Regions from separate parts of the Micromonospora sp. S-DT3-3-22 genome, predicted to be linked through region 2. Evidence: riboswitches for the same ligand, from Rfam matches in the RefSeq annotation. Region 2 holds a riboswitch; each other region holds the start of a gene.
The links. A riboswitch is a leader RNA that binds a small molecule or an ion and turns the genes downstream of it on or off. The one in region 2 is predicted to bind cobalamin.
Positions count from the first base shown of each region.

Region 1 (7,291 bases), on a different contig from region 2:
GACCAGCACCGGCTCGATGTTCCGTCGGCGCAGTTCGGCCGCGATAGCGCGCCCGCTGCGGCCGGTGCCGCCGAGGATCCACACGTCGGTCATGGCACAGCTCCGCCCTGGTGCGGCATCCGCCCCAGTGACGACACGCCGTGTCATCACCATACCGGCGACGACACGCGATGTCATCACGGCTACACTCGGATCATGGCAAGGTGGCGACCGGATGCCCGCGAGCGGCTGCGGCAGGCGGCGCTCGAACTCTTCGCCGAGCAGGGCTTCGCCGCGACCACGGTGCCGGCGATCACCGCGCGGGCCGGCCTGACGACGCGCACGTTCTTCCGGCACTTCGCCGACAAGCGCGAGGTGCTCTTCGCGGACGAGGCCGAGATCGGCGCCTTCGCCAAGCAGATCATGGCCACGGCGCCCGCCGACGAACCGCTGGCGTTCATCGTCGCGGGCCTGCGCACGCTCGCCGAGACGTACTTCGAAGGCCGCAAGGACGACCTGCGGCAGCGGCGCGCCATCGTGGCGTCCGACCCGGGGCTGCGCGAACGCGACCAGCACAAGCGCGCGATGCTGGCCCAGGTGATGCGGGACGGCTTCCGCGCCGGCGGCCTCGACCCGCTGCGGGCCGACCTGCTCGCCGAGACGGCGGGAACCCTGATGTACGTGTCCGTCGCCGCATGGCTCGACACCGACGACGGTCGCCGGCTCGCCGACATCATCGACACCGCACTAGCGACCTTGCGGACCGAGATGGAAGGGCTGCCCACCTCGAACGGTCAGGTCGCCCCGGAAGGGTGAGTCCGGCACGAGCGGGTCCGACCCTGTCCGGATGCCGCCCGTCGGGTCCGGGCGTCGCCGCGACCGTACGTCAGGCCGCAGCGACGCCGACGTCCACGGCTATCCCTTGACGGTGACCTGGTGCTCCGCACAGGCAGCGATCAACCTGGGGACTGCGGCGGCGAGGTTGACCTGCCGCAACTTCACCGTCTCCGGCGCATCGCGCGGATCCTGCGCCCGTTGCGCCCGCTGCACCGTGCCCACCGCGAAGACCCCCGCGGACCGCAGATCCTCGTGCGCGGAACGCTGGAACAACTCCCCCACCCGCCGCACCTCGTCATCAGGGGTGACCTCGCCCTGCGCGGCCCGCACCACGAACCCGGCCGACCGGCAGGCCGTCACCCCCGGATCCTCATCCTCCCGGTCAGCGAGCTGCCGGTACGCCACCGCACCACCGCCACCCAGGGCGAGCACCACGAGGGCCACCACCGACGGGATGACCCACCGACGTCGTCGCCGTGGCACCTCGACGGCGGACCCGGCCCCGGAGTGGTCGTCAGTCACCCGAACGTCCTTTCTCGACTGTCCCAGCACAGGGGCGGAAAACTACCACCTCGACTCGCCCCACTCCCCGACCGAGCCGAGTCGGCGCGGTAGCCGCCGCGCTCGGCGCGGTAGCCGGCGGTGACCGACGTCCGGTCGGATTGCGGCCGTCGACCGCCCACGGGACCGTCTGCGGATTAACCACCTGCGCAGTCGTCGGTGCCGGTGGTCGAGGGGGTTCAGGCGGTCCACGGGGTGGTAGGGGCTGGCGTGATGCCGTAGTCGGCGAGCCAGCCGAGCAGGTCCTCGCGGTGGGCATGGACGAGTGAGCCACCGGTGAACCGGAGGTCGTCGGTGACCTCGGCGACGATCTGCGGGGGTGGGAGGAACGAGCGTGCCGCCGCGTCGGAGGTGAACTCGGCCTCCGCCAGGATCAGACCGTGCAGGGGCGGATCGAAGATGTCGATGCCCAGCGGCGGGACGCTCAGACGGGTCTTGGACAGCGTCGCGGCGGGCAGGCGGGCGAGCAGTTCGTACTCGGCCGGGGACAGGTAGACGTTCGTGATGAGTCCCTGGATGTGGCCCGGCCGCGCGGCGGGCACCTTCTGGGTGAGCTTGCACTCGCGGGATCCGTCGGCGGGGCTTTCGGCACGCCTGAGGCGCAGCCGGGTGCCTGTCAGGTACCGGTCGGTGATGCGACGGCTGGCGGTGACCGATGCCGGCAGCGGCGGTCCGGCCAGCAGGAACCGCCGCTCCCGCTCGATGCGCGCGTACCTCCCCTCGCGGACCGGCTCGGCTGTCATCGGGCCCCATTCCAGCACCGTGCGGTGATCATGGCGAGCATGAGGGTCCGGCAGGCGCGGAGTAGCTGCGGCCGGAGCACGAGCCGGTCCGGCGCACGCGTGGGTGACGCGTACACCGGACGTGGGACGGCTCTACTGCCAGGGGCCGCTGCGGCAGATGAACTGGGTGGTGCCGCTGTACTGGGTGGTGCCGCCGTCGACGTAGCTGTAGCTGGCCCGCACGGGGTGGCCGAGGTTGCTGGCCGGGCAGGCGGCGAAGAGGGTCGACCCGGCGGTCGTGAAGGTGCCGACACTGCCGGAGTACCAGGTGATGCTCCAGGTCGTCGTGCCGGTGCTGCTGCCGTCGCAGTAGAACTGCGAAGCGCCGGACTCGCAGAAGGGCGCCGGTGCGGCGGCGAGGGCCGGCGTGGCCCCGGCGGCCACGAGGCCCAGGGCGGCAAGCGCGGATGTAGCCAGGGCCGTGACGGTGGTACGCATGGAACTCCTCCCAACGTAGCCGGGTAACGACTGAGCGCGACGTCAGCCTAACTGTTGCATCGACGTACCCGAATTAGCTGTTCGGTCGGTCAGGCACCCGTCGTAGCCAGCGGTCGTGGTGCACCGCCTCGGCGAGGGGCCGGCGTCGCCGCCACCCGCGCCGTTCCAGGTCGGGCACGGCCGCCAGGTGGGTGACCGGCCCGACGCAGAGCCAGGCCACCGGCCGGATGCCGGCCGGCACGCCCAGCAGTTCGGCGAGGAACGACTCCCGGTAGAAGGACACCCACCCGACGCCCAGCCCCTCGGCGGTGGCGGCGAGCCAGAGGTTCTGGATGGCCAGGCAGACGGAGTAGAGGCCCGCGTCGGCGATGGCGTGCCGCCCGAGCACCGCCGGGCCCCCGCGCCGCGGGTCGTACGTGACGACGACCGACAGCGTCGACTCCAGCACCCCGTCGATCTTGATGCGCGCGAACCGGTCGGCCGCGGCACCGTCCAGGGTGGCGGCGAACGTCGCCCGCTCGGCCTGCACGTGCCGGTGGAACCGGCGGCGGACGGCAGGGTCCCGGACCAGGACGAAATCCCACGGCTGCGAGTAGCCGACGCTGGGCGCGGCGTGCGCGGCGTCGAGAATCCGGTGCAGGGTGCCGGCCGGCACCGGCTCCCCGGTGAACTCGGCCCGGACGTCCCGGCGGCGGTGGATGGCGTCGTAGAGTTCCACAGGCAGGCTCCCGCTGCGCTCGGCCCACCCCGGACGGGTGGGCGGTCGACGCGAGGCCGGTCTTCGGACTCCCGGATCAACGCCGACCCGTCCGCCTTCCCAGCCGTACGGCCAGTGGCTGCGCTCCTCGCGCCTGGACGGTCGCTCCCCGGTCACCGCGGCGGGCCCGTGCCGGATTCACACCGGCTTCCCGATTCTCCCCGCACCACGCGGGGCACCTCGCACGTTCGTGCCGCCGCCGATGCTACCGGTGGATCACGTACCTCGTGCCCGAGGTGGTCGCCGGATACGGCCCGGCAGCCGGGTGACGGTGGGCCGCTGACGCCGGCCTCGGCGTTCACCGGCTGGCGGTCGTCCGGCGACGGTTCCCGGTCGGGTAGTGCCTGCGCAGGTCGGAGGTCGTCATCCGGTCGAGCGTCCGGTCGGGGAGGATACGGGAGGCCCGGATGAGGAAGGCAGCCGTCGCGCCGATGGTGTAGCGGGTGCGGGGCCTGCGGTCGGTCACCGCCGCGGCGATCCGTTTCGCGGCGACGGTGGAGGTCACCCCGGCCCTGGTGAACGCCGCCACGTGGGAGGGTATCGCCTGCATCAGGGCGCCGTAGCGTTCGTTCTGCTCGGGGGTCATCGTGTCGTCGAGGCGACCGAGGGCGGCGAGGCCGACGCGGGACATCTCGGTCTGGACGCCGCCCGGCTCGACCACCACCACCTGCACGCCGTGGGGGGCCAGTTCGTTGCGCAACGCGTCGCTCATCGCCTCCATCGCGAACTTGCTGGCGGCGTACGGCCCGTAGCCGGCCATGGAGATCCTGCCGTTGAGGGAGCTGATGTTGACGACGCGTCCCCTGCCGCGCAGCAGGGCGGGAAGCAGGGCCTGGGTGACGGCGACGTGGCCGAAGAGGTTCACCTCGAAGATGCGCCGCCATTCGTGCAGCGGCATCACCTCGACCGGGCCGGCGCCGGGGACGCCGGCGTTGTTGACCAGCGCCCGCAGCGGCAGCGGGTCCCGCCCGACCCGGGCGGCGAGCGCGGCGACGTGGTCGGGGTCGGTGATGTCGAGGATCACCGGCTCGATGCGGTCGGCCCGCAGGGCCGTGGCGTCGCTGTCGCGTCGTACGCCGGCGAGGACGTGGAAGCCGCGGCGGGCCAGTTCCCGCGCGGTGGCCGCACCCATGCCGGTCGAGGCGCCGGTCACGACCACGAGTTCCCGAGTTTCAGTTGACGTTGTCATCTCTCTAGTCTGCGCCATTGAGATGACAACGTCAACCGAAGGAAGTGACCTGGTCGTCACCAGCGGACTAGCATCGTCCGCGTGACCAGCCGCGCCGAATCAGCCGCCGCCACCCGCCGCGCGCTGCTCGAATCGGCCGCTGAGCTGCTCGATTCCGGTGGCCTCGACGCGGTGACGCTGCGCGCGGTGGGAGCACGCGCGGGAGTGACCCGCGGAGCGCCCTACCGGCACTTCCCCGACAAGGAGAGCCTGCTGATCGCCGTCGGGACCCGGGCGTGGGACACGCTCGGCGACCGCATGCAGGCCCTCCGCGCCGACCCGGGCCTGTCCGCCGCCGAGAAGATCCGCGGCGGTCTCCTCGCGCTCATCGACGTCGGCCGCGTTCAGCCACACCTCTACCAGCTCATGTTCAGCAACCCGCCCGGCGATCCCACCGCACTCGCCCGGGCCGCCCAGCGGAGCCAGACCGAGTTCCTGGCCGTCGTCGCCGAACTGGTGGGCGAGCAGGACGCCCGCCGGTACGCGGCCCTGCTCATCAGCAGCGCGAACGGGATCGCCGGTCTGGAGGCCAGTGGCCAGCTGGCCGACCCGAAGTGGGGAGGCGTCTGCGCCGAAGACCTCACCGACACCCTCGTCGACATGGTCGCCGCCACGAGCCGGCACACCTGACCGGCGGGCGGCGGACTCGACGGCCCGGGACACCGGCTGCACGATCGCGTCGGCGTGGCCGGGAAGCGTCGGCAGGGCGGGCCAGACGAGCAGGTGAGTGGTCAGTGCCGGGCCAGCCGGCACCAGCAGCGCCGGCCCGGCCAGGGGCAGCCGGCGTCGGCGCCGCGGGTGGAGGGCAACCGGTCAGGGCTGGAGGTTCTCCAGGTCGGCGAGCAGCTTCGGGTGGGTCGGCGTCCAGCCGAGGGTCGCCCGGGTGTGTGCGCTCGACGACGGCTGGTCGGCGGCGAAGATCTCGCCGAGTGGGCCGAACGTCTCCTCGGGCACCTGCCGCACCGGCAGGCCGAGTCGCCGCCCGATGACCTCGGCGATGTCCCGCACCGCGTCGCCCTCGTCGTCCACCGCGTGCCAGGCGGTGCCTGCCGGTGCGTTCTCCAGGGCGAGCCGGAACAGCACGGCAGCGTCGACCGCGTGCACGGCCGGCCAGCGCTGGGTGCCGTCGCCCGGGTAGCCGGAGACGCCGGACTGCCGGGCAATCTGGGTGAGCAGCCCGGCGAAGCCGCCCTCGCCGTGGTTGTGCACCGTGCGGGGCAGCCGGACCGACGAGCTGCGGACACCCCGAGCAGCCAACGCCAAGATCGAATTTACGGTACGCCCGCGGCCCCCGACCGGGCCCTCGAGCGGCAGCGGGTCGCCCTCGGTCGAGAGCCGGCCGGCCACCCAGGGCGTGCCGGAAACCGTCACGAGCGGACGGTCACTGCCGATCAGCTCCTCGCCCAGAGCGATGAGCGCCGCGGTTTCCTCGGCGACCGCCGCGGCCACCGACTCGGGACTGCTGAAGTCATTGCCGAAGGCGAGGTGGATCACGCCGTCGGAGCGGGCCGCGCCGGCTCGCACGACGTCGAGGTCGGCCAGGCCGCCCCGGATCGTCTCGGCGCCGGCCGCCTCAGCGGCCTTGGTTGAGGTGTCGGAGCGGGTGAGCGCGAGCACCCGGTGCCCGTGTTCGAGCAGCTCGGCGACGACCATGATGGACGACATGGCACGTTGGGAACCGGGAGCACGCGAGCGGCTGATCGTCGCCGCCGTCGACCTGTTCGCCGAGCAGGGCTACGACGCCACCACGGTCGCGCAGATCGCCGAGCGGGCCGGCGTCACCAAGAGCACGTTCTTCCGGCACTTCCCCGACAAGCGCGAGCTGCTGGCGGCCGGGCAGGAGACGCTCAGCCGGCTGCTCGCCGAGGGCATCACCGAGGCGCCGGCCGGGGCCACCCCGCTCGAGGCGGTCGCGGCCGGCCTGCAGCGGGCGTCCGACGCGATGGGCCCGCTCAACCGCGAGATCGGACCCCGACTCAAGGCAGCCGTCGCGGCGAGCACCGAGCTACAGGAGCGCGACGCCCTCAAGAGCGTGAGCATGGCCGCCGCGATGACCGCCGCCCTGACCGCCCGCGGTGTCCCCGACGCGGCCGCCGCGCTGGCCGGGGAGCTGGGCTTGCTCGCGTTCAAGCGGGGCTACGCCGAGTGGGCCGACACCGACGCCGACCACGGGCTGGCCCGCTACACGCTGGCCGCCCTGAGCGAGCTGCGAGCGGCGACCGCGACACTCGGCTGAGCCGGCGCGCGGATCTCGGGCCGGTCGCCGGCTCTGCGCGTCAGGCCCTGCGGCGAGAACGCGGACTGGATCCGGCCACCCAGCCCGGGTGGATGACCCGCTCCGGATGCCCGGCTTCGCCGGCACGCCGTAACCCGACGACCCGCCCAACCTGCGGTTGCGCCGCCGCCGGGCGCAACCCTTTCCTACCGACCAGGTAGGGTTCCAGGTCCCTGGGTGGGCATCCTTGGAGGCGGACGGTGAGTGGAACACCTGCGTCGAAGCAGTCGGCAGCACTGCGAAAGCTCGGCTTCCTGACCATCGGCCTGTTCGACGAGGCCGACCCCCGCACCGGCCACGAGGCGACACTCCGGCTCATCGAGTTGGGCGAGCAACTCGGCTTCGACAGCACCTGGGTACGCCACCGCCACCTCCAGTACGGCATATCCTCACCGATCGCCGTCCTGGCGGCGGCCTCACAGCGGACCCGGCAC
Region 1 covers NZ_JACGMO010000012.1:13,104-20,394, reverse strand. Annotated here, with positions in the region: gene H1A17_RS05300 (hypothetical protein) at 1-93, opposite strand, end outside; gene H1A17_RS05295 (TetR/AcrR family transcriptional regulator) at 196-795, shown strand; gene H1A17_RS05290 (hypothetical protein) at 895-1,338, opposite strand; gene H1A17_RS05285 (hypothetical protein) at 1,557-2,120, opposite strand; gene H1A17_RS05280 (hypothetical protein) at 2,253-2,597, opposite strand; gene bluB (5,6-dimethylbenzimidazole synthase) at 2,671-3,315, opposite strand; cobalamin riboswitch at 3,352-3,552, opposite strand; gene H1A17_RS05270 (SDR family oxidoreductase) at 3,653-4,543, opposite strand; gene H1A17_RS05265 (TetR/AcrR family transcriptional regulator) at 4,625-5,212, shown strand; gene H1A17_RS05260 (NAD-dependent epimerase/dehydratase family protein) at 5,396-6,247, opposite strand; gene H1A17_RS05255 (TetR/AcrR family transcriptional regulator) at 6,246-6,818, shown strand; gene H1A17_RS05250 (LLM class flavin-dependent oxidoreductase) at 7,058-7,291, shown strand, end outside.
Region 1: another riboswitch for cobalamin. It lies ahead of bluB (5,6-dimethylbenzimidazole synthase); the one in region 2 lies ahead of metE (5-methyltetrahydropteroyltriglutamate--homocysteine S-methyltransferase).

Region 2 (7,291 bases):
GCCCCGCCGGAGGTGTCAGCTATAGGACAGTTGATTGTGTAGTCCGATCACGGGCAAAAGTGGGCAGGTCAGGGCTCTGCCGATTGATGAGGGATGGTCAGCACTGGCACCGTATGTGGCATGAGCGGTCGACGTGTCGGCTCGGAGGGGATATAGGGCATGGCAGAGCGACACTCACGCCGGTCCGCACGGTCGAGCGGGAACAGCGACCGGCCGGTGAGCAGGCCGCCGGACCTGGTTGCCGCCGAGTACGTGCTGGGCCGCATGGTCGTCGAGCGGATGCCCTGGTACGCGGCGGACTGGCTCGCCGACGGGCACGACGGGCCGGCCCTGCGGGAACTTGCCGGGCTCGACGGCACCGACACCCGACTGATCGGCGAGCTGCTCCCCGCCGCCCTCGACGAGATGGGCGTACGCGTTCCGTCCGCGGCGGAGGCCGCGGACACCTGGCTGGCCACGCTGGCGCAACGGCTGGTCGACGGTGCGATCGACGAACGCACCGTCAGCGAGCGTGTTTCCGCCTTCGTCTGCGAGCGTGGGGATCTCGACGAGATCCGACACAGTCCGTTCACGGACCTGCACGTGCTCGCCGACGAGTGGGATCAGGACGGGGAACGTGGCAACCGGGAACTGGCGAATTCGGTCCGTCTGCTGTGCCGTGACCACCTGTCCCGCGTGCCGGCCTCGCCGGGGGGTGACCTCACGAGCCTCGCCCACGGCAGCGCAGCACAGCGCACGGCCGGCCTTCGCCGGCTGCTCAACGCCTGGGATTTCATCGGCGTCCACGACCCGCGGGCGAACGTCGACGAGTACGACTGCCTGATCGCACCGCTGCTGTCGAGGCTGTCCGCCGGTGCCGGCGCGGGAGATCTCAGCGGGTACCTGGCGGCTGAGATCCGCGGCCACTTCGGGATGACCGTCGGCGACGTCGAGACCCGCGCCTTCGCGCGGCGTCTGCTGGCCTGGTGGGGCGCCGGGTAGAAGGTGGCCGGTCGACGTGGCGTGACGTGTCCCGCCGATCCAGCGGTGCGACAACGCCGCCTCGTCGCCGCATATCCCAGTGCCGATAATTGCGTCGGCACATGGGGTCACCGATGCCGTCCCTGCCGCTCGATCCGGTTTCCGACAGTACGAGCTTCGCCGACCGCTCCCGCCCGGCCCGGCATTTATCAGCGCCAAAGCGTAACGTGATGAATGACTCGTTGCGTACGTGTGACCGGCCCGGATCGAAGGAGTCCGCACCATGCCCGAGCAGTACTCGCGGCGCTCCTTTCTCAGCGGGGTGCTGACCTGCGGCGCAGTGAGCGCTTCGGCGGTCTACCTGCTGCCGGGCGGACACCGCCCGCCACCGGTGGAGCTTCGACTCGCCACCGGGGCCGACCCCACCGGGGCACGGAAGCTGCTGATGGACATGTGGAACCAGGCCAACCCCGATACCCCGGCCCGGTTCACCGACGAGGTCGAGGGTGGATCAGGCGATGAACGCACGAGGCTGTTGACGGCGGCCCGCAATGGCAGTGCCGACATCCTCAACCTGGACGTCGTCGACATCCCCGAGTTCGCCGCGCAGAAGCTGATCACCCCGATCCGGTTGACCGACCCGAACTTCCTGACGTCGGTGAGGGATCTCCACCAGGTCGACGACACCCCGAACAGCTACTGGGCCGCGCCGCTCAACACCGATGTCGGCATGCTGTTCTGGCGCGACCCCGGGACCGAGCAGCCCGATGTGGTGAACTTGTCGACGGTCCTCGGCACCCTTGCCGACAAGGGCTCGTTCGTCGGCCAACTGCGCCCCAACTCGTCCAACTACAACGAGGGTTTCCTGGTCAACATCCTGGAGCACGCGCTGTCGGTGAACACTGACCTGCTCAGCGCGACCGGTGAGATCCTGTTCGAGCTGAAACCCTGGCAGAGAGCGCTGCAACCGTTGCAGGCGGCCATCGTGGCCGGGAAGGTCAATCGCTCCAGCGACGAGAACGCCAGCCTGGACACGTTCGTGGAGGGCCGGCCGACGTTCATGCGCAACTGGCCGGTGAAGTACCGCGAACTCCAGCAGCGTAAGGACCCTGACCTGCTGGCCGGGAAGATCAAGGTGTACCCGCTGACGTCCGGGGTGCTCGGCGGCCAGAGCCTCGCCATGGCGCGTGCCTGTCCCCACCCCGACCAGGCCCTCCGGTTCATCAACTTCATGACCGGCACCGCAGCCCAGAAGGTCCTCGCCGGGCACGGCTTCGCCCCGACCCTGGCCGAGGCCTACAACGACAGGAACCTCCAGGCGGTCATCCCGCACCTGGAAGCACTACGTGGTGCGGTGGAGAATGCCCGGCCCCGGCCGATGCACCCGGGATACCGCGCGTTCGCCGAGGTCTTCGTCGACCACGTCGCCCGGATGCTCCGCGGTGAGTCCGACCTGACCTCGGAGTTCATCGCCGCCATGAAGGCGGCGCTCGCATGACCGGAGACCGGGTGGAGGAGGGTCCGTGAAGGTCGAGCCGTGGCAGGTGCCGATCCTGGTGATGGCCGGGATCATCCTGGCGGAGTTGGTGATCAGGGTGATTCCGCGCCGTTGGACGGCACACCTGGCCAGGCAGCAGGTCCGCACGGTGGCGCTCGGCGGGCTGGCGGTCCTGGTCATCGTCGTCGGGGTGTTGGCGCTCGGCCCGGACCTGGCCGACCAGATCGCCAGTGTGGCGGCAGCCGTCGCCGGGCTGGTCGCGCTCTGGCTGACCTACCGGTCGTACCAGTTGCAGACCGCCGCGAGTCCGGACGCCGCGGCCGGCCCGGCGCGGGACACCGCGGAGCCGGAGGCCGCGGGCGGCACCACCGGTCAGCCGCCCGGTCGGTGAACGGCTGTCGTGTCGGCAGTTACCGGAGGGACGCGCCAGCGGCGCTGTTGGCAGGCCGTGTCGTGCTTCGGCAGGTGCCCGTGCACCAGGTACGCGGTGACGATGTCCGTCAGGCAGGCGGTGGCCTGGCCGCTGAGGAGCGGCACTCCTAAAGCGTCCTAGGACATCGGGGTGGCGGGGTGCTGCGGGTCCTGGTCAGGTCGAGGTGTCGCCACGGTGAGCGGCTTCCCCGAAGCCCTCGGCGGGACTGCCGGCCCCCCTGCACGTTGCCGCTCCGGTCACCCGGTGCGGTGCCCGACGCAGCCGCTGATCGGGCGGGCGGTCAGGAGGAGCAGGTGTTGAGCATGGTCTGTAGGGCGGACTTCTCCGACGATTGCAGCCGTAGGCCCCAGGTGTACTTCACGGTGATCCACATTTTGCTGTAGGTGCACCGGTAGGCCGACAGGGGCGGCTGCCATGTTGACGGGTCCTGGTCGCTCTTGGACTGGTTGACGTTGTCGGTCACCGCGATCAGTTGCGGGCCGGACAGGTCGTTGGCGAAGCTCTGCCGGCGGCTGGTCGTCCAGGAACTCGCCCCGGAGCGCCACGCCTCGGCCAGGGGGACCACGTGGTCGATGTCGACGTCGGACGCGGCGGTCCAGGTCGCCCCGTCGTACGGGCTGTACCAGCGGCCCGATGTGGCCTGGCAGGAGGAGTTGACCACGACCGACGTGCCGTCGCGTTTGAGGATCTGCTCGCGGGTGTCGCAGCTGCCGCTGATGGTGATCCAGTGCGGGAACAGGTCCCGGGAGTAGCCGCTGGTGGAACCCTCGGCGGCGACGGTGAGGGCATTGAGCTGCGCCTGCGCGGTCGCCTTCGACGGGATCCCCGACGGCGTCGCCGACGCCGTCCCCCCGATGCCCGCCGAGAGGGCCGCGCCGACGAGCATGGCTAGTGCCAAGGTCACGGCACGCACCCGGGGCCGGGCCGGCCCGGACGTCTTCGTGGTCGGTCCTGACATGCCACGCCTCCCGGTCACCATCGACGACAGATGCAATCATCATCCTCGATGGAAGGTGACAGCAGGATGGCATCCGCGTGAAGATCCGCCCGGAGGGCCCGACCTGAGTCGGGAGTCACTCGGCGTCGGGCCGACTTCCCGGGCGTCGCCCCGAACCCGCTCCTGAGCAGTGATGCACGGAAGCGCAATGCGGAACTGCGTACTGGACGGCAAACCGAACGCCCCTGTCCCAGCAGAGTCGAACTCCTGACCTTCTGATCCGCACCCCGGGCCGAGGCATCGTCGTGGTGCCCGTAGGATCGCGGGCGGTGCTGGTTCGTCTCTCCCGTGCGCGGGTGAGACGTCGTAAGAGGGAACCCGGTGGAAGACCGGGACTGCCCCGCAGCGGTGAGTGGGAACGACCGCCGTCAACGAAGCACTGGACCGCAAGGTCTGGGAAGCGACGGCCAGTAGGTCTGGGTACGACGCCCACGAGTCCGAAGACCTGCCAGCGCTGCGCGTGCCGCCGGTGCGCGCCGTCGGCGGCCTCTCGGGAGGGCCAGGGCGGAATGCCGGTTACGCCGTGGCGTATCCGTCTTCCTCTCGGGTGGTCGTCGGACACCGCGAGGGAAGGACCATCTGTGACCACCTCATTCGGGCAGAGCACCGTGCTCGGCTATCCCCGTATCGGCGCCCACCGCGAGTGGAAGAAGGCCGTCGAGGCGTACTGGGCCGGCACGCTGGACGCCACCGAGTTGGAGGCCGTGGCCGTCGGGCTGCGGGCCGAGGTGTGGCGGACGCTGCGCGACGCCCGCCTCGATGCGATCCCGTCCAACACGTTCTCCTACTACGACCACGTGCTCGACACCGCCGTCGCGGTGGGGGCGGTCCCCCGCCGGTTCGCCCGGCTCGGCCTCGGTCGACTCGACACCTACTTCGCCATGGCCCGTGGTGTCGATGCCGCACCAGCGCTGGAACTCACCAAGTGGTTCGACACCAACTACCACTACCTGGTGCCGGAGATCGAGCCCGACACCGTGTTCGCGGCGGATCCGACGAAGGCGCTGAGCGAGTACGCGCAGGCACGTGACCTGGGCATCGCCACCCGACCGGTGCTGGTGGGGCCGGCCACCTTCCTGTTGCTGGCCAAGGGCGACAATCCGTTCGCCCGGCTCGACGACCTGGTCGACACGTACGCCCGGATCCTCACCACCCTGGCCGACGCGGGCGTGGCCTGGGTCCAACTGGACGAACCCGCCTACGTCGCCGACCGCACCACGGCCGAGATCGACGGCCTGCGGCACGCCTACCGACGTCTCGGGGAACTGCCACACCGTCCCCGGATCTTCGTCGCCACCTACTTCGGTGACCTCGGCGACGCCCTGCCGGCCCTGCTGGACACCCCGGTCGAGGCGATCGGCCTGGACCTGGTCGCCGGCCCGGGCAACCTGCACCGGCTCGCCGCCGCCGGTCCCCTGCGCGGCACGACCGTCGTCGCCGGCCTGGTCGACGGGCGCAACATCTGGCGCACGGATCTGCGGGCGGCCGTCGCCGCCGGTGCCACGGTCGCCGGACTGGCCGACCACGTGGCGGTGTCCACCTCCTGTTCGCTGCTACACGTGCCGGTCGATCTGTCGGCCGAGACCCACCTCGACCCGGAGTTGTCCGCGCGGCTCGCGTTCGCCCGGCAGAAGGTCGACGAGGTGGTCCTGCTCGGGCGGGCGCTACGCGACGGCACCACCAGCCTGCCCGCCCCGCTGCCGCCCACCCCGCCGGCGTGGCGGCACGACGACGTGCGCGGCCGGTTGGCGGCGTTGCGCCCTGCCGACCGGCACCGTGGCGACTACGCCGGGCGGGCCGCCCGCCAGCAGGAACGGCTGGCGCTACCGGACCTGCCGACCACCACGATCGGTTCGTTCCCGCAGACCGCCGAGCTGCGCCGGGCCCGCGCCGCGCACCGCGCCGGCACTCTCGACGACGCCGGCTACACGCAGCGGATACGCGCCGAGGTGGAGCAGGTCATCCGGTTGCAGGAACGGCTGGGCCTGGACGTGCTGGTGCACGGTGAGCCGGAACGCAACGACATGGTCCAGTACTTCGGCGAACAACTCGACGGTTTCGCCGCCACCACGCACGGCTGGGTGCAGTCCTACGGGTCCCGTTGCGTCCGCCCGCCGATCATCCACGGCGACGTGGCCCGCCGGGCACCGATGACCGTCGCGTGGTCCACCTACGCCCAGTCGCTGACCGACCGTCCGGTCAAGGGCATGCTCACCGGCCCGGTCACCATCCTGGCCTGGTCGTTCGTCCGCACCGACCAGCCCCTGGCCGACACCGCCGACCAGGTGGCACTCGCGCTGCGCGACGAGTGCCGCGATCTGGAGGCCGCCGGCATCCGGATCATCCAGGTCGACGAGCCTGCCCTGCGGGAGACCCTGCCGCTGCGTCGGGCCGACCAGAAGGCGTACCTGGACTGGGCGGTCGGCGCGTTCCGCCTCGCCACCGGCGGCGTCGCGGACGACACCCAGATCCACACCCACCTGTGCTACAGCGAGTTCGGTGAGGTGATCACCGCCATCGACGCGCTCGACGCCGACGTCACCAGCATCGAGGCGTCGCGTTCGAAGATGGAGATCCTCGACGACCTTGCCGCGATCGGCTACCGCCGGGGCGTCGGCCCCGGGGTGTGGGACATCCACTCGCCCCGCATCCCACCCCACCACGAGGTGGTCGACGCGCTCCGTCGGGCCGTTGCGGCCGTGCCCGCCCGACGGCTGTGGGTCAACCCGGACTGCGGCCTGAAGACCCGCACTTATCCCGAGGTCGAGGCGTCCCTCCGACACCTCGTCGCCGCTGCAGCCGAGGTCCGCGGGAGCTGATCGGACTGTTCCGGGCGGACCTGCGGGATCCGCCCGGAACAGCGCGTCGAGTAGACCGGCCTCTCCGGTCCGCCGGCAAGATCGAGCGGCTCGGGAGATCATCGGAGTGCGTGGCGCGGTGTCGGTCCGGAAACGGTCGACGGTTGTCAGGTCCGTTGGGTGTCTGTCAGGTCCCTGATCCGTCTGTCGGCGTCACGCCGGGCCGCGCAGCAGCTCTGCGTGGCGTCGAGGATCTGCCGGATGTCGCTGAGCAGTTTGTTCAGGGCGTCTACCCGGCCCGCTCGGCTGGTTCCTCGATGATGCCCGCAGTCGCGGCACCGGAGGATGACCGATGGGGCCCTTGCGCTGGTGACGCTTGCACCGGAGTCTCCTTCTGCTGAGTCGCAAGAACTCGGCAGGGGCGGTGCGGTCGCACGCAGCACCGGATGTCGTGCTGTCGCCGATGGTCGACCCGCCCTCAGGAGGTCGCCGTCCACGGCCGTCACCTCGACGTTCGGCTGGGACACCGGGCGGGCGATCACGACGGCGGTGGCGGTCGTGCTGGCCGGCCCGGCGGTGCTGGCCGGACTGCGGCGGGCCGCCCG
Region 2 covers NZ_JACGMO010000129.1:14,809-22,099, forward strand. Annotated here, with positions in the region: gene H1A17_RS28135 (hypothetical protein) at 217-981, shown strand; gene H1A17_RS28140 (extracellular solute-binding protein) at 1,244-2,458, shown strand; gene H1A17_RS28145 (hypothetical protein) at 2,484-2,849, shown strand; gene H1A17_RS28150 (HNH endonuclease family protein) at 3,172-3,777, opposite strand; cobalamin riboswitch at 4,145-4,356, shown strand; gene metE (5-methyltetrahydropteroyltriglutamate--homocysteine S-methyltransferase) at 4,470-6,707, shown strand.

Region 3 (7,291 bases), on a different contig from region 2:
GCGGACGCCGGTCAGTTCCTCGGCCGCCGTCCACAGCCGCCGGCCGACGGCGGGGTCGGTGGCCTCCCGGCTGGCCCGCACCTCGGTGACCGGCCCCCGGGTCTGGAAGAACCGGGCCGGGCCGAAGAACTGGCCGCCGTGGACCTGCGGGTCGGTGGCGGCGCGCAGTTGGGGCAGCGCACCCTGCTCGACCGGTTGGGTGGCCAGCAGGCCGAGCCGGGCGATCACCCGGCCGCGCCGGCCCTGGTGGGACCAGGCCCGGGGGGTCAGGTTGGTGCGGGTGACACCGGGATGGGCCAGCACGCTGAGCACCGGCGATCCGGTGGCGCGCAGCCGGCGGTCCAGTTCGATGCCGAAGACGGTGGTGGCGAGCTTGGACCGGCCGTACGCGCCGGCACCCCGGTAGCCGCGCTCCCCCATCAGGTCGGTGAAGTCCAGGTGCGCGCTGCGGTGGGTGATCGAGCTGAGGCTGACCACCCGGGCCGCCCGCGCCGCACCCAGATTGCCCAGCAGCAGACCGGTCAGCGCGAAGTGCCCCAGCAGGTTGGTGGCGAGGTGCAGCTCGTGGCCGTCGACGCTGGTCCGGCGCGGGCCGAGCAGCACCGCACCGGCGTTGTTGACCAGCAGGTCGAGCACCGGACGGTCGGCGGCCAGCGAGGCGGCGAATTCCCGTACCGAGGCGAGGGAGGCGAGGTCCAGTTCGCGTACCTCGGCGTCGCCGCCGATGTGACGGGCGGCCTGCCGGCCGGCGGCGGTGTCGCGCACGGCGAGCACGACCCGCGCGCCCCGGCGGGCCAGGGCGGTGGCGGTGACCAGGCCGAGGCCGGAGTTCGCGCCGGTCACGACGGCGGTGCGGCCGTGCTGGTCGGGGATGTGGTCGGCGGTCCAGGTCATCTGCTGCTCCCTGACGGTCGGGTGGGACCGCCGACGCTAGGGGCCGGCCGGGCGGGACCGGTCGTACCCGGTTGCCTAGGTCCCGCAGACCTACCCGCGCCGGTCCGGGCCGCGCCACACTGGCGACATGACCCACCCGTACGCCCGTGAACTCGGTGACTTCCTGCGCGCCCGGCGCGGCCGGCTGCACCCCCGCGACGTCGGCCTGGAGCCGGGCGGGCGACGCCGGGTCACCGGGCTGCGCCGCGAGGAGCTGGCGCTGCTGGCCGGGTTGAGCACCGACTACTACCAGCGGATGGAGCAGGGCCGGGAGGTACGCCCGTCCGACGACGTGCTGGACGGGCTCGCCGCCGCGCTCGGCCTCGACGACGCGGAACGCCGGCACCTGTTCACCCTGGCCCGTGCCGCCCGCCGGCCGCTGCCCGCCCGGGTCGACCACGGCCCGGAGCGGGTGCCGGAGAGCACCCGGCGGCTGCTGCGGGTGATGGACACCCCGGCGGTGGTGCTCGGCCGCCACCTGGACCTGCTCGCCTGGAACACGTGGGCGGTGGCGCTGCTCGGCGACCCGGCGGGCTACCCGCCGGACCGGCTCAACATGCTGCTGCTGATGTTCGACGAGGCGGCGACCGGTGCCCGGCGCTGCGCGGCCTGGGAGCGGCAGGCCATGGACTACATCGGCATGATGCGCGCCGCCGTCGCCACCGACCCCACCCACCCCCGGGCCACCGCCGTCGTCGGCGAGCTGAGCATCCGCAGCGCCGAGTTCCGGCGGCTGTGGTCCCGGCACGACGTGCGCGGATCGGTCAACGGCACCAAGACCTTCCAGGTCCCCGAGGTCGGTGACATCGTCCTGGACTGGGACACCTACCCGCTGCCCGGCAACCCCGGCCCGGTCATGCTGGTCTTCACCGCCGAGCCGGGCAGCGCCGACGCCGACGCGCTGCGGCTGCTGGCGTCACTGCGGGCAACCGGCCGGTCGGATGAGAGTTATCCGACACGCCGACGCGACATCTAGTGTTGCCTCTCCCCCATCCACGCCATATATGGTGTGCCACGCAGCTGGTTCGACCGGGCCCGGTGGTCCGGTCGAGGCAACAGGGAACCCGGTGGGAATCCGGGACTGCCCCGCAGCGGTAAGTGGGAACGACCGCCGTCATCGAGCACTGGACCGTAAGGTCTGGGAAGCGACGGCCAGTAGGCGACCGGACCCGGTCACGCCCGCGAGTCCGAAGACCTGCCAGTGCGCCGTGCGCTGCTGCGCGCGGCGGTCGGAGGTCGCGCGGGACGACCGACGCCAGCACCCGGGACGGCCGCCGTGCCGCGCCCGTTGGCGTTCTCCCGCGTCCGATGGCCATCGGTGACAGCGAGGAGAGGTCATGACGAACGTAGCGGAGAGCCTACCGTCCGATGTCGACGGCGCGGGGCCACGCCGGCCGGCGATGCGGGTACGCAAGCGCGACGGCGACACCGAGCCGGTGGACGTCAACCGGATCGTCACGGCCGTCGCCCGATGGGCCGCCGACCTGGACGAGGTCGACCCGCTGCGGGTGGCCACCAGGACGATCAGCGGCCTCTACGACGGGGCGACCACCGCCGAGCTGGACAAGTTGTCGATCCAGACGGCGGCGGAGCTGATCGGCACGGAACCGCAGTACTCCCGGCTGGCAGCACGGTTGTTGGCCGCGTACGTGGAGAAGGAGGTACGCGGGCAGGAGGTGACCTCGTTCAGCGAGTCCATCCGGTACGCCCACGGCCTCGGCCTGATCGCCGACGACACCGCCGCGTTCGTTACCCGGCACGCCCGGCAGCTCGACGACGCCGTCGACCCGGCCGGTGACCTGCGGTTCGAGTACTTCGGGCTGCGTACGGTGGCCGACCGTTACCTGCTGCGGCACCCGCAGTCGCGGCTGGTGGTGGAGACGCCGCAGTACTGGCTGCTGCGGGTGGCCTGCGGGCTGTCCAGCACGCCCGACGAGGCGGTCGGGTTCTACCGGCTGATGTCGTCGCTGGCCTACCTGCCGAGTTCCCCGACGTTGTTCAACTCGGGCACCCGGCACACCCAGATGTCGTCGTGTTTCCTGGTCGACTCGCCGCGCGACGAACTGGACTCGATCTACGAGCGCTACCACCAGGTGGCGAAGCTGTCGAAGTTCTCCGGCGGCATCGGCATCTCCTTCACGCGGGTGCGCGGCCGGGGCGCGCTGATCCGGGGCACCAACGGCAGGTCGAACGGGATCGTGCCGTTCCTGAAGACCCTCGACGCCGGGGTGGCGGCGGTCAACCAGGGCGGTCGGCGCAAGGGGGCGGCCTGCGTCTACCTGGAACCCTGGCATCCGGACATCGAGGAGTTCCTGGAGCTGCGGGACAACACCGGCGAGGAGGCCCGGCGTACCCACAACCTCAACCTGGCCAACTGGATCCCCGACGAGTTCATGCGCCGGGTCGAGGCCGACGGCGAGTGGTCGCTGATCGACCCGTCGGACGCCCCGGAGCTGCCCGACCTGTACGGCGAGGAGTTCGACGCCGCGTACCGGGTCGCCGAGAAGAAGGCGGTCCGCACGGTGCGGGCCCGGGACCTGTACGGGCGGATGATGCGCACCCTGGCGCAGACCGGCAACGGGTGGATGACGTTCAAGGACCCGGCGAACCGGCTGTCCAACCAGACCGGCGTGCCGGGCAACACGATCCACCTGTCCAACCTGTGCACCGAGATCCTGGAGGTCAACAGCGACACCGAGACGGCGGTGTGCAACCTCGGGTCGGTCAACCTGGGCGCGCACCTCACCGACGACGGCGTCGACTGGGACAAGCTGCGCGGGACGGTCCGCACGGCGGTGGTGTTCCTGGACCGGGTGATCGACATCAACTACTACCCGGCCGAGCAGGCGGCGGTGTCGAACCCGCGCTGGCGGCCCGTCGGGCTGGGGCTGATGGGGCTTCAGGACGCGTTGTTCGCGCTGCGGCTGCCGTTCGACTCGGCCGGGGCCCGGGAGTTGTCCACCCGGGTCCAGGAGGAGATCTTCCTGACCGCCCTGGAGACGTCGACCGGTCTCGCCGAACGGTTCGGCGCGCACCCGGCGTACGCCGAGACCCGGGCCGCCCGGGGTGACCTGCACCCGGACCTGTGGGGGGTCGAACCCACCCAGGTCGACCGGTGGGTCGCGCTGCGCACCCGGATCGCGGCGCACGGCCTGCGCAACTCGCTGCTGGTGGCGATCGCCCCGACCGCCACGATCGCGTCGATCGCCGGCTGCTACGAGTGCATCGAGCCGCAGGTGTCCAACCTGTTCAAGCGGGAGACCATGTCCGGGGAGTTCCTCCAGATCAACACGTACCTGGTGCGGGAGCTGAAGGCGCGCGGGCTGTGGACGTCGGAGATCCGCGACCAGATCAAGCGGGCCGAGGGTTCGGTGCAGGGGATCGTCGACCTGCCCGCCGAGGTGCGGGAGCTGTTCCGTACCGCGTGGGAGCTGCCGCAGCGGGCGCTGATCGACCTGGCCGCCGCGCGGGCGCCGTACATCGACCAGTCGCAGTCGCTGAACCTGTTCCTCAGCGCGCCTACCATCGGCAAGCTGTCCTCGATGTACCTGCACGCCTGGAAGTCCGGGCTGAAGACCACCTACTACCTGCGGTCGCGTCCGGCGACCCGGATCCAGCAGGCCACCGTCACCGTCGCCCCGGTCGTCGCGGCCGACGCCGAGGCGCTCGCCTGCTCCCTGGAGAACCCCGAGAGCTGCGAGGCGTGCCAGTGACCACCGTCGACGAACCCCGCACCGCCGGGCGGCAGCTGCTGCTCGACCCCGGCATGGACCTCACCCTGCGGCCGATGCGCTACCCGCACTTCTTCGACCGGTTCCGGGACGCCATCCGCAACACCTGGACGGTGGAGGAGGTCGACCTGCACTCCGACCTGGCCGATCTGGAGCGGCTCTCGCCGGCCGAACGGCACCTGGTGTCCCGGCTGGTGGCGTTCTTCGCCACCGGTGACACGATCGTCGCCAACAACCTGGTGCTCAACCTCTACCAGCACGTCAACTCACCGGAGGGCCGGCTCTACCTGTCGCGGCAGCTGTTCGAGGAAGCCGTGCACGTGCAGTTCTACCTGAACCTGCTCGACACGTACGTGCCCGACGAGCAGGAACGGTTCGCCGCGTTCGCCGCCATCGAGAACATCCCGTCGATCCGGCGCAAGGCCGAGTTCTGCTTCCGCTGGATCGACTCGGTATTCGAACTGCGGGAGCTGCGTACCCGCGCGGACCGGCGGGCGTTCCTGCTCAACCTGATCTGCTTCGCCGCCTGCATCGAGGGGCTGTTCTTCTACGGGGCCTTCGCCTACGTCTACTTCCTGCGGTCCCGGGGCCTGCTCAACGGGTTGGCGTCGGGCACCAACTGGGTGTTCCGCGACGAGTCGATGCACATGGCGTTCGCCTTCGACGTGGTGGAGACCGCCCGGCGGGAGGAGCCGGACCTGTTCGACGCCGAGCTGGAACGTCAGGTGACCGAGATGCTCGCCGAGGCCGTCGAGTGCGAGGTGCAGTTCGCCGAGGACCTGCTCGACCAGGGCGTGTCCGGGCTGTCACTTAAGGACATGCGGGCCTACCTGGAGCACGTCGCCGACCGGCGGCTCGCCCAGCTCGGCATCGCGCCGCGCTACGGGGCGCAGAACCCGTTCGCGTTCATGGATCTGCAGGACGTGCAGGAGCTGTCGAACTTCTTCGAGCGGCGGGTGTCGGCGTACCAGGTGGGGGTCAGCGGCAGCGTCACCTTCGACGACGACTTCTGACCGGCGTGGCCGGGGCCCGGTCCGGTGGGGCGTGCGACCACCGGGCCGGGCCTGGCCGTCGGTCAGGGGCCGGCGTTGCCGAACACCTCGATCTCGGCGAGGCCGACGTTGACGGTGCCGCCGCCGACCCCGGTGACGGTGAGCTTGACGCTGGTCACCGTCTTCGCCGCCGGGAGAATGATCTCCGTCGGGCCGCCGCTGTTGTCCAGGGCGCCGACGGCCGTGGAGGTGCCGTCGCTGAACAGCAGGGTGCCGCCGGTGATCTGGTCGTTGGGGTTGGGCCGGTCGTAGAGGACGACCCGGCGGATGGTGCGCGGGCCCGGCCAGCTCAGGGTGAGCTGGGTGCCGACGCCGCCGTAGACGGTCGCCCACTCCCGGGTCGGGTCGTCGGGCCAGCCGGCGATCACCCCGTCGACGGCCTTGGCCGCCGTCTGCCCGCTGCCGGTGTCCTGGCTGGTCGCGGTGACGGTGGCCGTCCGGGCCAGGTTGGGGCCGAGGACCTTGTACTGCCGCTGGAGGAAGTACGGGTAGTCGTAGCCGGCGCAGGTGGGCAGGCTGGTGCAGGCCCCGTCGTCGTACTGGCCGTAGGCGAAGAAGGCCGCGGACTTGGCGGCGACGTCGGTCGACCCCAGGTTCGCCGGATAGTTCTTGATCTTGTAGTCGTGGTAGCCGGTGAACGTCGGCGAACCGACGTACGCCTGCTCGGCGGCTTGGGCGAAGTAGGCTGCGGCGTGGTGGTCGCTGTGGTCACCGTCGCCGAACCCACCGGCGTGGTCCTGGGTGTTGACGGCGGTCGGCTGGTAGGCGGCCATCAGCCCGGCCAGGGTGGTGATCAGGCCGGAGCGGCTGTAGCTGGACGCGCCGGCGCCCAGCGACGTGATCGACGAGATGTCGTTGAGCCAGAGCTTCTGCAGGCATTGCGAACCGGTGTTCGGATGGCCGGTGCCGCCGGGGTATCCGTCCGGGAGCCGGAGGAAGGCCAGCGACACGGTGGGCTTGGCGGTGAGGGTGAAGATCGGGATCGGGTGCCCGCTGATCCCGGCGTCCGCCTGGGTCCAGGTGTCGGCGACCCCGGCCATCTGGGCGTACGCCGCCCGCGCCCCGGTCTCCCGGCCGGTCCAGTAGGCGCTGTCCCGGCCGGCGTCGCCCGCCGTGACGAAGACCGTGCGGACGCAACGGTTGGTCTGCACGTCGTGCAGCAGGTCCGGGCTGAGGAAGAGCAGGTCGTCGTCCTGGTGGGCGACCACGTTCATGATCGCTCCGGCCGGGCAGCCCGGCCCGGCCTGGGCGGCCGGCGGGCCGACCAGGGTAGCCGCCGCGCAGGCGGCCACCACCCCGACGGCCAGCGACCACCGGGCCGGACGACGGCGAACTGTTCGCATGACAAAGTGACGCACGGTTACCTCCCCGTAGCAGTAGCGTGCGTCCTCTTTCTACCATGGACGAACGTCAACCTCTGCCCCGTCACGACGGCCCCCGGCGTCGGACGGCCGGGCCGGGTCAGCGCGGCGGCCCGGTCTCGGTGAGCCGGCCGTCGGCCAACCGGAGCCAGCGGTCCACGGCGATCCCGGCGAGGAACCGGTCGTCGTGACTGACCACCACGAACGCCCCCCG
Region 3 covers NZ_JACGMO010000028.1:34,038-41,328, reverse strand. Annotated here, with positions in the region: gene H1A17_RS11140 (oxidoreductase) at 1-894, opposite strand, end outside; gene H1A17_RS11135 (helix-turn-helix transcriptional regulator) at 1,022-1,909, shown strand; cobalamin riboswitch at 1,938-2,151, shown strand; gene H1A17_RS11130 (ribonucleoside-diphosphate reductase subunit alpha) at 2,271-4,646, shown strand; gene H1A17_RS11125 (ribonucleotide-diphosphate reductase subunit beta) at 4,700-5,677, shown strand; gene H1A17_RS11120 (PIG-L family deacetylase) at 5,740-7,074, opposite strand; gene H1A17_RS11115 (ABC-F family ATP-binding cassette domain-containing protein) at 7,178-7,291, opposite strand, start outside.
Region 3: another riboswitch for cobalamin. It lies ahead of H1A17_RS11130 (ribonucleoside-diphosphate reductase subunit alpha); the one in region 2 lies ahead of metE (5-methyltetrahydropteroyltriglutamate--homocysteine S-methyltransferase).

Region 4 (7,291 bases), on a different contig from region 2:
GCGTCCTGCGGCCCTCCGGCAGCATCGGACGGCCCACCGTCCGGTGGCTGCGGACCCGACCCGCCGCCGGGGCCGCCCGCCGAGGGGCCACCCGGCCCACCGGCACCGTCCGGGCCGCCGGGGTCACCCGGACCGCTCGGGCCGGTGTCCGGCGGATCGTCGTCGGGGTGCTCGTCGCGGGCCCGCTGTAACGCCTCGTCGAGGCGCTTCTCGTCCAGGCCGGGGGTGTCGAACGGGTCGCGGCGACGGCGGTGCGGCAGGGCGAGCCGGGCGGCGACCCGGACGTCGTCGGCGGTCACCCGGTCCCGGCCCTGCCAGGCGGCGTGCGCGACGGCCGTGCGGGCGGTGACGATGTCGGCGCGCATCCCGTCCACGTCGAACGCGGCGCAGACCTCGGCGATCTGCCGCAGCGCGCCGTCGGGCAGCAGCACCCCGTCGAGCCGGTCCCGGGCGGCGACCACCCGGGCGGCCACCTCGGCGTCGGCGGCGGCCCACCGGGCGGCGAACCCGGCCGGGTCCGCGTCGGCGGCGAGCCGACGGCGCACCACCTCCACCCGGACCACCGGATCGCGGCTGGCCGCCACCTCGACGGTCAGCCCGAACCGGTCGAGCAGCTGCGGGCGCAGCTCACCCTCCTCCGGGTTCATCGTGCCCACCAGCAGGAACCGGGCGGCGTGACTGACCGAAACCCCCTCCCGCTCGACGTGGCAGCGGCCCATCGCGGCGGCGTCCAGGAGCAGGTCGACCAGGTGGTCGTGGAGCAGGTTCACCTCGTCGACGTAGAGCACCCCCCGGTGGGCGGCGGCGAGCAGGCCCGGCTCGAAGGCGCGTACCCCCTCGGCGAGGGCCTTCTCCAGGTCGAGCGAGCCGACCACCCGGTCCTCGGCGGCCCCGACCGGCAGCTCCACCAGCCGGGCCGGGCGGCGCTCGACCGGCGCGGCGGCCGGGTCGTCGTGCCCGGCGGCATCCGGGTGCGGGCCGTCCGGGCAGGTCGGGTCGGGGGCGGCCGGGTCACAGCCGAACCGGCACCCGGCGACCCGGTCCACCGGCGGGAGCAGCGCGGCCAGCGCCCGGACGGCGGTGGACTTGGCGGTGCCCTTCTCGCCCCGCACCAGCACCCCGCCGATCGCCGGACTGACCGCGTTGAGCAGCAGCGCCAGCCGCATGTCGTCCATCCCGAGCACCGCCGAGAAGGGGTAGCCGCCCACTGTGGTCGGGGGTGTCACTGTCGTTCCTCCAGGTCGCCCTCGGTGGCCAGGTACGTCTCCCGGAGGCGGTCCAGGGTGCTGGGCTCGGGGGCGGCCCACAGGCCACGTTCGGCGGCCTCCAGGAGCCGTTCGGTGATGCCGCGCAACGCCCACGGGTTGGACCGCTCCAGGAACTCCCGGGTCTGCCCGTCGAACAGGTACGCCTCGGCGAGGCGCTCGTACATCCAGTCGTCGACGACCCCGGCGGTGGCGTCGTAGCCGAACAGGTAGTCCACGGTGGCGGCCAGCTCGAACGCACCCTTGTAGCCGTGCCGGCGCATCGCCGCGATCCACTTCGGGTTGACCACCCGGGCCCGGAACACCCGCCGGGTCTCCTCACCGAGGGTGCGGGTGCGCACGTCGTGCGGCATCGCCGAGTCGCCCACGTACGCGGCCGGGGCGGCCCCGGTGAGGTGCCGCACCATCGCCACCATCCCGCCGTGGTACTGGAAGTAGTCGTCGGAGTCGACGATGTCGTGCTCACGGGTGTCCTGGTTCTTCGCCGCCACCGCGATCCGGGCGAAGGAGCGTTCCATGTCGGCCCGAGCCTCCCGCCCGTCCAGGCCCCGGCCGTAGGCGTAGCCGCCCCAGACGGCGTACACCTCGGCCAGGTCGGCGTCGGTGCGCCAGTTGCGGGCGTCGATCAGCGGCAGCAGCCCCGCCCCGTACGCCCCGGGTTTCGAGCCGAAGATCCGGGCGGTGGCCCGCCGCTCGTCGCCGTGTGTGGCGAGGTCGGCGGCCACGTGCGCGCGCAGGTAGTTGTCCCCGGCCGGCTCGTCGAGGGCGGCGACCAGCCGTACCGCGTCGTCGAGAAGGGCGACGACGTGCGGGAACGCGTCCCGGAAGAAGCCGGAGATACGGACCGTGACGTCGACCCGGGGCCGGCCCAGTTCGGCCACCGGCACCACCTCGACGCCGGTGACCCGCCGCGACCGGTCGTCCCACACCGGCCGGCAGCCGAGCAGGGCCAGCACCTCGGCGATGTCGTCGCCCTGGGTACGCATGGCGCTGGTGCCCCACACCGTCAGCCCGACCGACCGCGGATACTCCCCGGTGTCGGCGAGGTAGCGGGCGAGCAGCGAGTCGGCCAGCGCGACCCCGACGTCCCAGGCGTTGCGGCTGGGGATCGCCTTCGGGTCGACGGAGTAGAAGTTGCGGCCGGTGGGCAGCACGTTGACCAGGCCCCGGGTGGGCGACCCGGACGGTCCGGGCGGCACGAACCGGCCGGCGAGCGCGCCGAGGGTGTGGGTGATCTCGTCGGTGGTGCGGTCCAGCCGGGGCACCACCTCGCGGGCGGCGAACCGCAGCACCTCGACGGCGTCGGGGCAGGCCCCGCCGGTCACCTCGGTGACCACCGGGTCGGCCCGGTCGGCGTCCCAGCCGAGGGTCTCCATGCCGAGGACGAGCCGCCGGGCCAGCCCCTCGATCAGGTCCACCGCGTCGGCGGCGGTGACCGCCGGCCCGTCGACCACGTCGGTCAGCGCCGCCGGCACCGCCACCCGTGCCCCGGGCTCGGCGAGCAGCGCCTGCTCGTCCAGGCCGTAGCCGGCGGCGAGGGCCTGCCGCAGGCCGGGCAGGGCACGGCTGCCGCCCCACACCTGCGGGGCGCGCAGCACGGCCAGGACGAGGTTGACCCGGGCCTCACCGGTGGGCACCCCGGCCAGGACGTGCAGCCCGTCGCGGATCTGCACGTCCTTGACCTCGCACAGGTAGCCGTCGAGGTGCAGCACGAAGTCGTCGAAGTCGTCGGCGGCGGGCATCGCCTCGGTGTGCAGGTCGTGGTGGAGTTCGGCGGCGCGCACCAGTTCCCAGATCTGCCCCCGGACCACCGGCACCTTCGCCGGGTCGAGCGCCTGCACGGTGGCGTACTCGTCCAGCAGTTGTTCGAGTTTCGCCAGCTCGCCGTAGGTCTCGGCGCGGGCCATCGGGGGCACCAGGTGGTCGACCACGACGGCGTGCGCCCGCCGCTTGGCCTGGGTGCCCTCGCCGGGATCGTTGACGATGAACGGGTAGACCAGCGGCAGGTCACCGAGGACGGCGTCGGGGGCGCAGTCGGCGGCCAGGCCGAGGCCCTTGCCGGGCAGCCACTCCAGGGTGCCGTGCTTGCCGAGGTGCACCACCGCGTCCGCGCCGAAGCCGCCGTCGGCGACCGGCGCGGCCAGCCACCGGTAGGCGGCCAGGTAGTGGTGGCTGGGCGGCAGGTCGGGGTCGTGGTAGATGGCGATCGGGTTCTCGCCGAAGCCGCGCGGCGGCTGGATCAGCAGGGTGACGTTGCCGAACCGCAGCCCGGCCAGGACGATGTCACCGTCGTCGGTGTAGAGCTGGCCGGGTGGCTCACCCCAGTGTTCCCGCATCCGGTCCCGCAGGTCGACCGGCACCTGGTCGAACCAACGCCGGTAGGTCTCCCCCGGCACCCGGGCCTCGGCGGCGGCCAACTGTTCCGGGGTGAGCCATTCGACGTCGTGGCCCCCGGCGGCGATCAACGCGTGGATCAGCGCGTCCCCGTCGGTGGGTGGTGGCGCGTCGCCGAGGTGGTATCCGGCTTCGGCGAGGGCGGCGAGCAGGCGGACAGCCGAGGCGGGGGTGTCCAGGCCGACGGCGTTGCCGACCCGGGAGTGCTTCGTCGGGTAGGAGCTGAGCACGATCGCCACCCGCTTGTCGGCGTTGGGCAGGTGCCGCAGCCGGGCCTGCCGGACGGCGATCCCGGCGACCCGGGCGGCCCGCTCGGCGTCGGCGGCGTAGACCGACAGCCCGTCGGCGTCGATCCGTTTGAACGAGAACGGCACGGTGACGATCCGGCCGTCGAACTCGGGGATGGCCACCTGCATCGCCGCGTCCAGCGGGGACAGCCCGGCGTCGCTGGCCGCCCACTGTTCCCGGGTGCTGGTCAGGCAGAGCGCCTGGATCACCGGAACGTCGAGGGCGGCGAGCGCGCCGACGTCCCAGGCGTCCTCGTCGCCTCCGCCGGAGGCGTCGGCGGCGACCGTCCCCCCGGCGGCGAGGACGGTCACGACGAGCGCGTCGCAGCGGGCGAAGAGGTCCAGCGGCCCGTCGCCGGGGGTGAGCCCGCGCAGCGAGCCGCAGAAGATCGGCAGCGGCTCGCCGCCGGCCGCGTCGACCGCGTCGGCCAGGGTCCGCACGAAGTCGGTGTTGCCGGCCAACGCGTGCGCCCGGTAGAACACGATCCCCACCGTCGGCCGCCCGCCGTCCCCCCGCAGCCCGTCCGTCCCGGCCGCCGGATCGGCCGGGTCGGCGGGGTCGCCCGGGGCGGTCGGGCGGCGGTGGTCGAGGATGCCGTACGGCGGGGTGGGGGTGGGCGGGTCGAAGCCCTCACCGGTGAGCAGGACCGTGTCGGAGAGGAACCGGGCGAGCTGGGCGAGGTTCTCCGCGCCCCCCTCCACCAGGTAGGACAGCGCTTCGGTGGCCACCCCGGAGGCCACCGTGGAGGCCGCCATCAGCTCCGCGTCGGGCACCGCCTCGCCGCCGAGCACGATCGTGGGGACGCCGGAGCCGAGCACCGCCGCGAGGCCGTCCGGCCACGCCTGCCGCCCGCCGAGCAGCCGTACGACGGCCAGGTCGACCCCGTCGAGCAGGGCCGGTACGGCGGCCACGTCGACCCGGGTGGGGTTGGCGAGGCGGTAGTCGGCGGCGCTGGTGCGGGCGGCGAGCAGATCGGTGTCGGCGGTGGACAGCAGCAGGATGCGCACGTGCAGCTCCGGAGAGTGACGTCCGGCTCGGCCGCAGGGCCGGGCCGAGCGGGGCGGGAGGGACGCCGGTCAGCGGCGGCGGAGGTCCGACGCGCCCCGCCGACGACGGGGCACCCGGACCGGCCGTCAGCGGTACGTGGCAGGCCGACCGCCCCGGCGACGACCGGCGGCGGTGGGAGGGGTGGGAGCACGCGGCGGCGCGGGCTCGACGGTGCTGCGGGAATCACCGACCGTCATCGGGTCGGCAGTGACGCTGCGCGTCATCGGGTCCTCCTCGGGTGTCCACGCCCTGGGGTTCTCCGACGGCCGAAGTATCCTGGCTTCCGGATCGATGCTCACCCCCGGCCTTCCAACCGTGCACGCACGGTCGTGACCCACGAGGGGGGATCGCTCCCCGGTGACAGTGGCGGGACCGCGTCGGAATCGCACCGACTTCCTTCACTGCCGTCAGGCCGCGAATGCTGCCACACTCCTCACCCCGAGGTCAACGGCGGCCACCGCCCCCACGGCGGCACCGATCGACCCCCGTGGCCAGGCCGGCGGCGGCTCTCGTCGTCCAGCGGGGTCGGCACCCGCTCCCCGCATCCCACGGATCGGCCCGCCCCGTCCCGACGGCCGACCCGAACCGCCCTGCGTCGGACACGCCGGGCCCTCCTCAGGTGCCCGCCGACGGTCCCGTCCCGCCCACCGACCGCCGCGGAGCCGACCCGGGTGTGCCGTCCCCGGGCGGGTCGTCCCCCAGGCCGCCCGTTGCCGGACGGCCCGTTGCCGGTGGCTGGCCGGCCACGGGCGGTCGGGATACCTCTGTCACACGCTGTCGAGCTGATGACGTCACCGACTCGGGGCCGGCGTGGTCAGGCCTGACCGGACGGTGGCCAGGCCGGCAGCGTCGGCCACCTACCCGACGCCGCAGGGCTGCCCCGGCCCGGTGCCGCCGGGCCGCGCCGCCCCGACACTGGGGTCACCCCGGCCCGACACTGCGGTCGCCCCGGCCCGACACTGGGGTCACCCCGGCCCGACACTGCGGTCGCCCCGGCCCGACACTGGGGTCGCCCCGGCCCGACACTGCGGTCGCCCCGGCCGGGCGGTCCGGGTCGTCCCCGCCCGGCCGGCCCCGATCCGTCACCGTCATCAGCTCGAAAGGGCCCGCGTCGACCTACCCCCGCCCCGGGGCGGCCGGCGGCCCGGCGCGCGCAGCCGCCACCGCAGCCACCCCACCCCGGGGCAGCACCCCACGGCCTCCGCCGTACCCCACGCGCCGCTGGGGGGGGATCAGCGGAGGCGGCGCTCGGGATGGGCCCGGTTCCAGGCCCGCATCCGCTCCGGGTATCCGGTCTTCGCCGCCTCGTACAGGGGCACCGCGTGCCGGTGGGCCAGCTTCGCCGCCGTACGCGGGGAGCCGGTGCGGCGGCGGATCCACTCCCCGTCGTGCGCGATCGCCACCACGGTGGTGTCGGTGGCGGTCGTCTCGGGTTCGAGATAGAACTCCACCCCCCGGTGGGCGGCCACGAAGTCCGCCAACGCGGTCAGGTCGTCCCGGGTGGCCTCCCGGTCGAGCTTGGTCGGGATGCCCTCGTCAGCCCGGGGCCGTCGGCTGAACCAGCCCATCTGCCCGTTCCTCTCCTCGGCGTCCCTCCAGTGGAGCATCCCCACCTGGAAGGGCGCTGCGAACCCGGTGACAGCCGGCTGAGCGGCCTGTTCACGCCCGGTCGAGGGCAGCCAGCTCGTCGGGGGTGAGCCGCAGCGTCCCGGCGGCGACGTTCTCGGCCAGGTGGGCCGGGTCGCCGGTGCCGGGGATGGCCAGCACGTGCGGGCCCTGGTGCAGCGTCCAGGCGAGGCGGACCTGCTGCGGGGTGGCGTCGTGGGCACGGGCGACGGCGCGTACCGCCGCACCGTGGTCGGTGCGGGCCCCGCCCTCCCGGTTGGCCCCGGCAAGCGCGAAGAACGGCACGTAGGCGATGCCCCGGGCACCGCACTCACGGAGCAGGGCGTCCTGGTCGCCGCGGTTGTCCAGGGCGTAGTTGTTCTGCACGCAGACCACCGGGGCGATGCGCTGCGCCTCGTCGAGGTGGTCGAGGCGGACGTTGGACAGGCCCAGGTGCCGGATCAGGCCGGCGTCGCGCAGTTCGGCCAGCGCGCCGAAGCGTTCCGCCACGGAGTCGGGCGCGGGGCGTTTGACGATCCGCAGGTTGACCAGGTCGAGGTGGTCGCGGCCGAGCCGGCGCAGGTTCTCCTCCACCTGGGCGCGCAGCTGCGCCGGGCCGGCCTCCTCGTGCATCCCGGTGGCCGGGTCGGCCCGGAAGCCGACCTTGGTGGCGACGACCAACCCCTCCGGGT
Region 4 covers NZ_JACGMO010000133.1:13,501-20,791, reverse strand. Annotated here, with positions in the region: partial or broken gene H1A17_RS28545 (ATP-binding protein) at 1-1,175, opposite strand, end outside; gene cobN (cobaltochelatase subunit CobN) at 1,223-4,954, opposite strand; cobalamin riboswitch at 5,264-5,393, opposite strand; gene H1A17_RS28535 (hypothetical protein) at 6,227-6,562, opposite strand; gene H1A17_RS28530 (aldo/keto reductase) at 6,654-7,291, opposite strand, start outside.
Region 4: another riboswitch for cobalamin. It lies ahead of cobN (cobaltochelatase subunit CobN); the one in region 2 lies ahead of metE (5-methyltetrahydropteroyltriglutamate--homocysteine S-methyltransferase).